2 regions of the Burkholderia sp. F1 genome follow, and region 2 is predicted to be linked to the other one. Evidence: riboswitches for the same ligand, from Rfam matches in the RefSeq annotation. Region 2 holds a riboswitch; the other holds the start of a gene.
What was found. A riboswitch is a leader RNA that binds a small molecule or an ion and turns the genes downstream of it on or off. The one in region 2 is predicted to bind manganese.

Region 1 (4,411 bases), on a different replicon from region 2:
GACACGAACGACTCGGGCGCCGGCGGTTCGCCAGTCACATCGGAAACGGGAGCGGCCGTCCAGCGTGACAAGCCGATGAGCGCGGTCCGATAAGCCTGTTGCGCCTTGAGCACCTGGTCCTGAGTCTGCGCGAGCATCGCCTGCGCCTGCACCACGTCGGCGGCGCTCGCCTTGGCGCCGCGATACGACGCCTTCGTCGCCGCCAGCTCGTGGCGCATGTGGTCGAGCAGCGCCTGCTGCAGCGCGAGCGCCTTGTTCGCATACACGGCGTTCAGCCAGGCCGTGGCGGTTTGCTGGCGAACGTTGGCGAGTTGCACAAGGTAGCCGGCGCGCTCGCGCCCGACCATCTCGCTGGCCAGCGCGGAACGCAGCCTCCGCTTGTCGCCGGACACCCACTCCTGTTCGATGCCGATACGGCGCATCGTCATGAAGTCCTGGCCGATGGTGAAGCGTTGCGGACCGTTGACCGGCAGATTGTCGATGCCCGCCTTGAGCATCGGGTCCGGCAACTGGCCGGCTTTGACGGCCGCCTCCGAGCTGGCGCGCACCGACGCCTGCGCGGCCTGCATCGATGAAGAGCGATCGGTCGCCGACTGCAGCGCGGCGTCCAGCGTGAATGGCGCCTGCTGGGCGTGAGCGACGCCCGCGACGAGAAGCGCGGCAACAAGCGTGTGCACGCGCCACGGCACACGCCGACGCAGCGGCGTGCCGAAAATGAATGGCATGTTCTAACCCCAAAGGCGAAATCCCATAGGGATTCCACGTCCGGCAAAGGACGAACCTCACCGCATCTGCGGTGAACCTGTCAGCGAGGGATCAGACGAGACGCGGGGGGCGCCATAACCCGTTCGGGTCACGGACCGGGAGAGACTGGATGTAATGGAAGACGACGGGCGTACCGAACACGGCCGGTCGGCTGATGTCGGCCTTGGCGGCCGGATGGTAGAGACTGCCGAACTGGCATTGGGCAGTCACTTTGCAGAACACGCCCTTGGCCTTGGCTTTATCGACGGACGAGGGCTTCATCGATTCGCAGCCCGGCATGTCGGCGGACGCGCTGGCGTCCGCATCCATCGACATCGCTTGCTGCATCGGGCATTCACCGGTCAGGCCGCTGGCCGCCAGCCCGCTGATGGGCAGCACCGCGCAGAGCAGCAACAGGATGAAGGTCCGGAGCAGTTTCATGGCCGGGATTATAGCCTGTAGCCCGGCGCGATCGCGGTGGGTAATTGCACGCCTTTTTGGCGGGGGCCGTGAGACGGGGGCGAGCATCTCCTCCGCGCCCTGGCGGAAGTCGCTTGCCGCCGAAGGGGCGGGCGGCAACTCGACCGCGCATGCTTCATCGTGGCCGGCACGGTCCGAAAATGAGCCGCCAGGCCGTCATGTTCGTCGGGAAAAGGCCGATCGGCACGCGTGTCGAGGCATCGAATCGCGCGCCGGTTTTTTCGTAATCAGGCCGCACCTGGCTAGACCACGAACAGCAGTGTGGCAAACGCCGCGTAGAGCCAGCCGACATGCGTGAGCTGGCGGCTGCGGACCTGCGTCGCACGGAACGACCATTGCAGGAACACGATGGCCAGTGCCGTAATGCACGCGGCGAGAATCGACGGGGTGGCCAGATGCCACGGCGTGAAGAACAGGCCGAACGCCGTGGGGATCGTCGCCTGAATCATCATCGCACCACTGATGTTGGCCAGCGCCAGCCGTTCCTTGCCTTGCCTCACCCAGATCACCGCGTTCATGATTTCCGGCAGTTCGGTCGCGATCGGGCTGAACAGCAACGCGGTGAGTTGCGGGCTCAGTCCGAGCCACGGGCCGACGGCGTCGATCTGACGGACGAACAGATGGGAGGCCGCGAAGATCACCACGAGCGCCCCGATCACCTGCACGGCGACCCAGAGCATTGCCGGATCTGCATCGCGCGGGCGCAGTTTCAGGGGTTCGAGTTCCCCGTGGTCATCGCCGTCGCCGGAGGCGGTCAACTCCTTCCAGCAATACACCGCATACGCAGCGAGAAATGCCAGGCCGAGCACGGGCTTGAAGCTGAACAGGACGAGGCCGAGCCCGATCTTCACGACGAAGATTGCAAGGAACCAGAGCTGGTCGCGACGAAGGCGCTTCGTATCGGCATCGACCGCGCCGGCCCGCACCTTGCCGATGCGGCGCGCGGTGGCCAGCAACGCGACGCCGACAACCGCATACGCGACCGTGCTCAGCGCGAGCGGCCCGCCGATGGCGGCGCCCACGCCGATTTCCTTTTGGGCGGGCGAACTGCCGAATGCGACGGCCACCAGCGTGACGACGCTCTCCGGCAGCGCCGTGCCGAACGCGGCCAGAATGGTGCCGGTCGCCGTCTGCGTCAGATTGAGCTTCCGGCCAAGCCATTCAACGCCATTGACGAACGTTTCGCACGAGAAATAGATGATGCCGGCGGCGGCGACGAGCAGAGCGAAAGTCAGGATCATGACAGTCGCCCCTGAACGAGGATGCGGGGTACGAACGACATGTGTAGTTCTCCACGAGCCGGGCTGCCAAACCAATGACGCAGCCCTTCGCCCGGCTCGGGTGGAAGGGATGCGTCAAAGGTCTCGCCAGGCCGTGGAACGGCTGCCGACGCCATGGCATTGGGTGCCAATCATGTTGACGACGGCGCTTTGCCGGGGGATGGCAAAGCAGACTACTCCCCTAAGACGGGGGCGATTATAGCCGGCTATCGCTTCGATAGGGTGACGGGCGCGAGACGCTTCGGTCTGGTCGTAGCCATCCGAAAATCGTAGCGGCGAACCTGTCCGCATTTTTGCGTGCGAGACGGTCGAACAGCTCGTTGGCCGCACGCGGGCAAGCCGCCGTGACACCGCGCCGATCGCCTACACTGGATCAACCGGACCGGGTCCGGCCATTGCTACCACCAGCGGGGCAAGCCATGTTTGCGAGCCAGCCAGAACGAATGGAATTGCCGGGGCAAGTCGTGCTCGTCCTGCAGGGCGGCGGCGCGTTGGGCGCCTATCAGCTCGGCGTGTTCCAGGCGATGAGCGAGTCCGGCATCGAGCCGGACTGGGTCATCGGCACGTCGATCGGCGCGATCAATGCGGCGCTGATCGTCGGGAATCCGCCCGAGCATCGCTATCGGCGGCTGGCGGAGTTCTGGCGCCGCGTGACCGAACGGACCGACCTGCGCGGGCTGGTCGCGCTGCCGGGCTGGGACAAGCTGTTTGCCGAGATGATGATCATCGGCGGCGGCATCGCGGGGTTCTTCGAGCCGAATCCCGGCTCCTGGCTCGGGCCGATGGCCCGCCTGGGCGTCGATCGCGCGTCCTATTACAGGATCGCGCCGCTGCGCGACACGCTCGTCTCGCTGATCGAACCCGACCTGCTGAACGCGGGCCGGCCGCGCCTGACCGTCGGCGCCGTGAACGCGTGCACGGGCGAGATGCGCTATTTCGACTCGCGCGACCACCACAGCCCGCTGACCGTCGAGCACATCATGGGCTCGGGCGCGCTGCCGCCGGCGTTCCCCGCGGTGCGGATCGACGGCCAGCCGTACTGGGATGGCGGCGTCTATTCCAATACCCCGGTCGAGGTGGTGCTGGACGACACGCCGCGCCGGAGCTCGATCATCTTCTCGGTGCAGATGTGGAACCCGGTCGGCCCCGAGCCGGAGAGCATCTGGCAGGTATCGGAACGGCAGAAGGACATCCAGTACGCGAGCCGCACCGACAGCCATATCGAGCGGCAGCGGCAGATCCACCGCCTGCGCCACGTGATCCGCGAACTGGTCCGGCATGTGCCGGAAGCCGAGCGCGCGACGCCCGAAGTCCGGGCGCTGGCCGCGTGGGGGTGCCAGACCACGATGCGCGTGATCAAGCTCGCCGCGCCGCGGCTCAACGGGGACAACCAGTTCAAGGACATCGACTTCACGCCGGCCGGGATCGCCGCCCGCCGGCGGGCCGGCTACGATGCCGCGATGCGCGCCATTGCGGCGCGCCCGTGGGAGGCGCCGATGGACCCGATCGAGGGATTGAGCGTCTACAGTCCGGACGAAACCGCGACCGGCGAAGCGCGTGTTTGACGCGCGCCGCGCAGCCGCGATCGGGCGCGCCGGGACGGCGATCAAAGCTGGTATGCTGCCCTGAGCGTATCCATGGAGGAGGGCGTCATGGCTTCAAAGCAAGTCTCGAAGAAAAAGTACCTGAAGATCCTCAACAAGCGCCTGCGCGCGCAGCCGGACGCGCCGGCCGGCGCGTCGTTCGTGTTCTACCCGCCGGGCGCGAAGGCGAAGCACGCGACCGGCGTCGTCTCCAGCGAGCCGGGCAGCAAGCGCGAACTGGCGATGATGGCCGCGATCCAGCGCAAGGCGGCCGAGGAGTTCGTCGTGACCGACGCGCGGGCGAAGTAGGCGGGGCGGGCATCG
Region 2 (4,411 bases):
CGTCGGCCTCGATTCGTCCGAGCGCGGCAACCCGCCGTCGAAGTTCGCGCGGGTGTTCGAGAAGGCGCGCGCGCTCGGCCTGAAGCTCGTCGCGCACGCGGGCGAGGAAGGCCCGCCCGCGTATGTGTATGAAGCGCTCGATCTGCTGAAGGTCGACCGGATCGACCACGGCGTGCGCAGCATCGAGGATGCGGCGCTCGTCGAGCGTCTCGCCCGATCGCGGATGGCGCTCACCGTCTGCCCGCTGTCGAACCTGAAGCTGTGCGTGTTCGACGACATGGCGAAGCACACGCTGAAGGCGCTGCTCGACCAGGGCGTCGCGGTGACGATCAATTCGGACGATCCGGCCTACTTCGGCGGCTACGTCAACGACAACTATTTCGCGACCGTCGAAGGGCTGCGCCTGACGGATGCGGAAGTCCACACCGTGATCCGCAACGGCTTCGAGGCGTCGTTCGTCGACGCCGCGCAACGCGACGCGCTGACCGCGCGCCTCGACGCGTACTGGCACGCCGCCTGACGATGCGACCGACGAATGCGGACTGCCGCGGTCACAGCGACAGACCTTGAGGAACGCCTTTCCGATTGATATCCGAGGCGGCGCGGGCCGTCGCAACCCGCCCCGCGCCGCCGCTCGCACCACGCTGATCGTTTTTTCCACGCAGGACCATTCGTCATGACGCAAACCGCTTTCCGCGCCCAGCTGCTGACCTTCAGCGGCGACCCGGCGCAATCCGACCAGGCCGCGCACTACGAGACCGACGGCCTTCTGATCGTCGACGACGGCAAGGTCGTCGCGGCCGGCCCGCACGCGCGGCTCGCCGCGACGCTGCCGCCCGACGCGCTCGTGCACGACCTGCGCGACAAGCTGATCGTGCCCGGCTTCATCGACACGCACATCCACTATCCGCAGACGGACATGATCGCGTCGCCGGCGCCCGGTCTGCTGCCGTGGCTCGACAAGTACACGTTCCCGACCGAGCGGCAGTTCGGCGACGCCGACCATGCGCGCGAAGTCGCGGAATTCTTCGTCGACGAGCTGCTCGCGTGCGGCACGACGAGTGCGCTCGTCTACTGCACCGTGCACAAGCAGTCGGCGGACGCGCTGTTCACGGTGAGCGACGCGCGCAACCTGCGGATGATCGCGGGCAAGGTGCTGATGGACCGCAACTGCCCCGAATTCCTGCGCGACACCGCGCAATCGGGGTACGACGACAGCGCGGAACTGATCGGCCGCTGGCACGGCCGCGGCCGCCAGATGTACGCGCTCACGCCGCGCTTCGCGCCGACGTCGACCGAGGCGCAGCTCGAGGCGTGCGCCGAACTCGCGCGCCGCCATCCGGACGTGTTCGTGCAGAGCCACGTCGCCGAGAACGTCGACGAGGTGAAATGGGCAGCCGAGCTGTTCCCCGGCCACCGCAGCTACCTCGACATCTACGATCATTACGGGCTGCTGCGCCGCCGCGCGGTGTACGGCCACTGCATCCATCTCGACGACGAGGACCGCCGCCGGATGGCCGAGACGGGCACCGTGGTCGCGCACTGCCCGACGTCGAACTTCTTCCTCGGCAGCGGCCTGTTCGACTTCGACAAGGCGGGCGAATACGGCGTGCCGGTCGCGCTCGCGACCGACGTCGGCGGCGGCACGTCGTTCTCGATGCTGCAGACGATGAACGAGGCGCACAAGGTCGCGCGGCTGTCGGGGCATCACCTGAGCGCCACGCGGATGTTCTGGCTCGCGACCGCGGGCGCCGCGCAGGCGCTCGACCTCGCGGACACGGTCGGCACGCTCGCGCCGCGCACCGAGGCGGACTTCGTCGTGCTCGATCCCCAGGCGACGCCGCTGCTCGCGCGCCGCACGCAACGCACGGAATCGCTCGAGGAGCTGCTGTTCGCGTTCGCGCTGCTCGGCGACGACCGGGCCGTGTACCGGACCTACGCGGCCGGCCGCTGCGTGCACGAGCGCGGCACGGCGCGCCGCGCCGCCTGACCGAACGCCGGCGCGCGCCACGCGATGCGGTGTCCGAACCGCTTTTGCGCGCGGCGCACGCCGTGCTAGAATCCGCTCCTCATTGGGGAGTAGCCGCTCCGCTCGATGTCCCGCGCCACCGGCGCGCATCGTGACGGAGGCGTCCGTCAACAGACTTGGCCGTTCGGCCATGGCGGGCGCAGCCACCGAAGGCCTGGCGAGACCGATGGTTCACAGTGCGCCGCATCAGGGCCGGGCGCGCCGTGGATCGTCGCTCGCACGCATAGCAACAGGCCCGTGGAACCCCGTACGTGACCCAAGCCTTCCTGATCTCCACCGGCGCCGTCGCCCTCGCAGAAATCGGCGACAAGACGCAACTGCTTTCCCTCGTGCTCGCCGCGCGCTACCGCAAGCCCGTTCCGATCATTCTCGGCGTGCTGGTCGCGACGCTCGTCAACCACGGCTTCGCGGGCGCGCTCGGCGAATGGCTCGGCGCGCTCGTCACGCCGTCGATCATGCGCTGGGCGCTCGCGTTCTCGTTCATCGGGATGGGGCTGTGGATCCTGGTGCCGGACAAGCTCGACGCCGACGAAGCCAACGCGAACCGCTCGCGGCTCGGCGTGTTCGGCGCGACCTTGGTCGCGTTCTTCCTCGCCGAAATGGGCGACAAGACCCAGATTGCGACCGTCGCGCTCGCCGCGCGCTTCCAGGATTACATCGGCGTCGTCGCCGGCACGACGTTCGGGATGATGCTCGCGAACGTGCCGGCGATCCTGCTCGGCGACCGCTTTGCGCACCGCCTGCCGACGAAGGTCGTGCACGGCATCGCGGCCGTGCTGTTCGTCGTGCTCGGCGCGCTCGCGCTGTTCGGCGTCGGGGCATGACCCGCGCGGCGCGGCGGCCGGCCGGCGGCCGCGGCAGCGCCATCGCCTGCTACTTGACCGCCGCCGCCCCCGACGCCGGCGCGGCCGACACCGCGCGCTCGTTGGCCGCCGGCGCGGCCGGCCCGCCCTTCTTGTCGACCGGCAGCCGCACCGTCCTGACCGCGCCGTTGCCGAGCGGGAAATCGGCGAGCGCGCTGCGCGCGAGGAACGGCATCGCGTACAGCAGCGCGCCGTTGTCGCCGGTCGTGCGCGCGGTCACGTTATAGACTTCCTTGCCCGTCGCGCGCTCGGTGATGCGGATGCCGAGCGTGTAATCGAACACCTGATACGTCTGGTTCACGTAGCCGGTCGGCATCGGCCCCCAGGGCCCCCACGGGCCCCACGGCCCGCGCCGCCAGTACGGCCCGGGGAACCAGGGGTCGTAATAGACCGGCTGCGGCACCGCGACCAGGTCGCTGCCGATGCCGTAGGTCAGCCCGACCAGGTAGCGGGCGCTCGCCTGCGGCACCTGGCGGAACGCATACGACGACAGTTCGTTGGCAACGATCGGCTCGTAGGTCGACTGCTCGATGCTGTTCCTCTGCGCGTCGCTGCGCGTGAAGGCATAAGTGCGTGTCGCGTCGCTGCCGCTCCAGTCGGAGAAGGCCGTGACCTGCGTCGTCACATAGCTGGTGCAGCCGGCCAGCAGCGCCACGCACAGCGCCACCGCCCAACCTGCACCGCGAAAAATCCGTTCGCGTCTCATGATCATCCTCGTCAATCCGTCACCCGATCGTCGCGTCGCGCGAAACGGTCGGGATGCCGATAATACGCGGACTGTCCGAAACGGTAAAAAGTTCGCACGGCACGCAAACTCAAGCCTTTGTACAATGGGCCGGTTCGCCGGGCCCGCGCCGCGCGCCCGTTCCCGATTCCACCGACCTCGACGACCATGTCCGACAACGCCTCCTCCCCCGTGATCCGCCGCGCCGACTACACGCCGCCGGCCTTCCTCATCGATTCCGTCGCGCTCGAATTCGACCTCGCGCCGGCCCGCACGATCGTCAGGAACACGATGCGCGTGCGCCGCAATCCCGACGCCGCGCCCGCCCCGCACCTGGAGCTGATGGGCGAGGCGCTCGAATTCGTCGCCGCATCGCTCGACGGTGCGCCGCACGCGGCCGTGCGCGCGCACGAGCGCGGGCTGACCGTCGAGAACGTGCCCGACGCGTTCGAGCTGACGCTCGACAGCGCCTGCGCGCCGGACCAGAACACGACGCTGTCGGGCCTTTACGTGTCGGGCGGCAACTTCTTCACGCAATGCGAGGCCGAGGGCTTCCGCCGCATCACCTATTTCCTCGACCGTCCCGACGTGATGGCGTCGTACACGGTGACGCTGCGCGCCGACAAGGCCGCATACCCGGTGCTGCTGTCGAACGGCAACCTGGTCGATTCCGGCGAGCTGCCCGACGGCCGCCACTACGCGAAGTGGGAAGACCCGTTCAGGAAGCCGAGCTACCTGTTCGCGCTCGTCGCGGGCAAGCTTGTCGCGATCGAGGAAAAGATCACGGCCGGCTCC

Region 1: it holds a riboswitch for manganese, as region 2 does, so the genes downstream of both, ACFIMZ_RS21475 (sodium:calcium antiporter) here and ACFIMZ_RS05490 (TMEM165/GDT1 family protein) in region 2, are expected to answer to the same signal.

Annotation. Positions count from the first base shown of each region.
Region 1 covers NZ_CP172422.1:550,485-554,895, forward strand. The annotation lists gene ACFIMZ_RS21465 (TolC family protein) at 1-725, opposite strand, end outside; gene ACFIMZ_RS21470 (hypothetical protein) at 817-1,185, opposite strand; gene ACFIMZ_RS21475 (sodium:calcium antiporter) at 1,467-2,465, opposite strand; yybP-ykoY riboswitch at 2,521-2,698, opposite strand; gene ACFIMZ_RS21480 (patatin-like phospholipase family protein) at 2,924-4,069, shown strand; gene ACFIMZ_RS21485 (hypothetical protein) at 4,157-4,396, shown strand.
Region 2 covers NZ_CP172421.1:1,121,175-1,125,585, reverse strand. The annotation lists gene ACFIMZ_RS05500 (adenosine deaminase) at 1-520, shown strand, start outside; gene guaD (guanine deaminase) at 677-1,990, shown strand; yybP-ykoY riboswitch at 2,063-2,201, shown strand; gene ACFIMZ_RS05490 (TMEM165/GDT1 family protein) at 2,281-2,853, shown strand; gene ACFIMZ_RS05485 (DUF4136 domain-containing protein) at 2,903-3,598, opposite strand; gene pepN (aminopeptidase N) at 3,785-4,411, shown strand, end outside.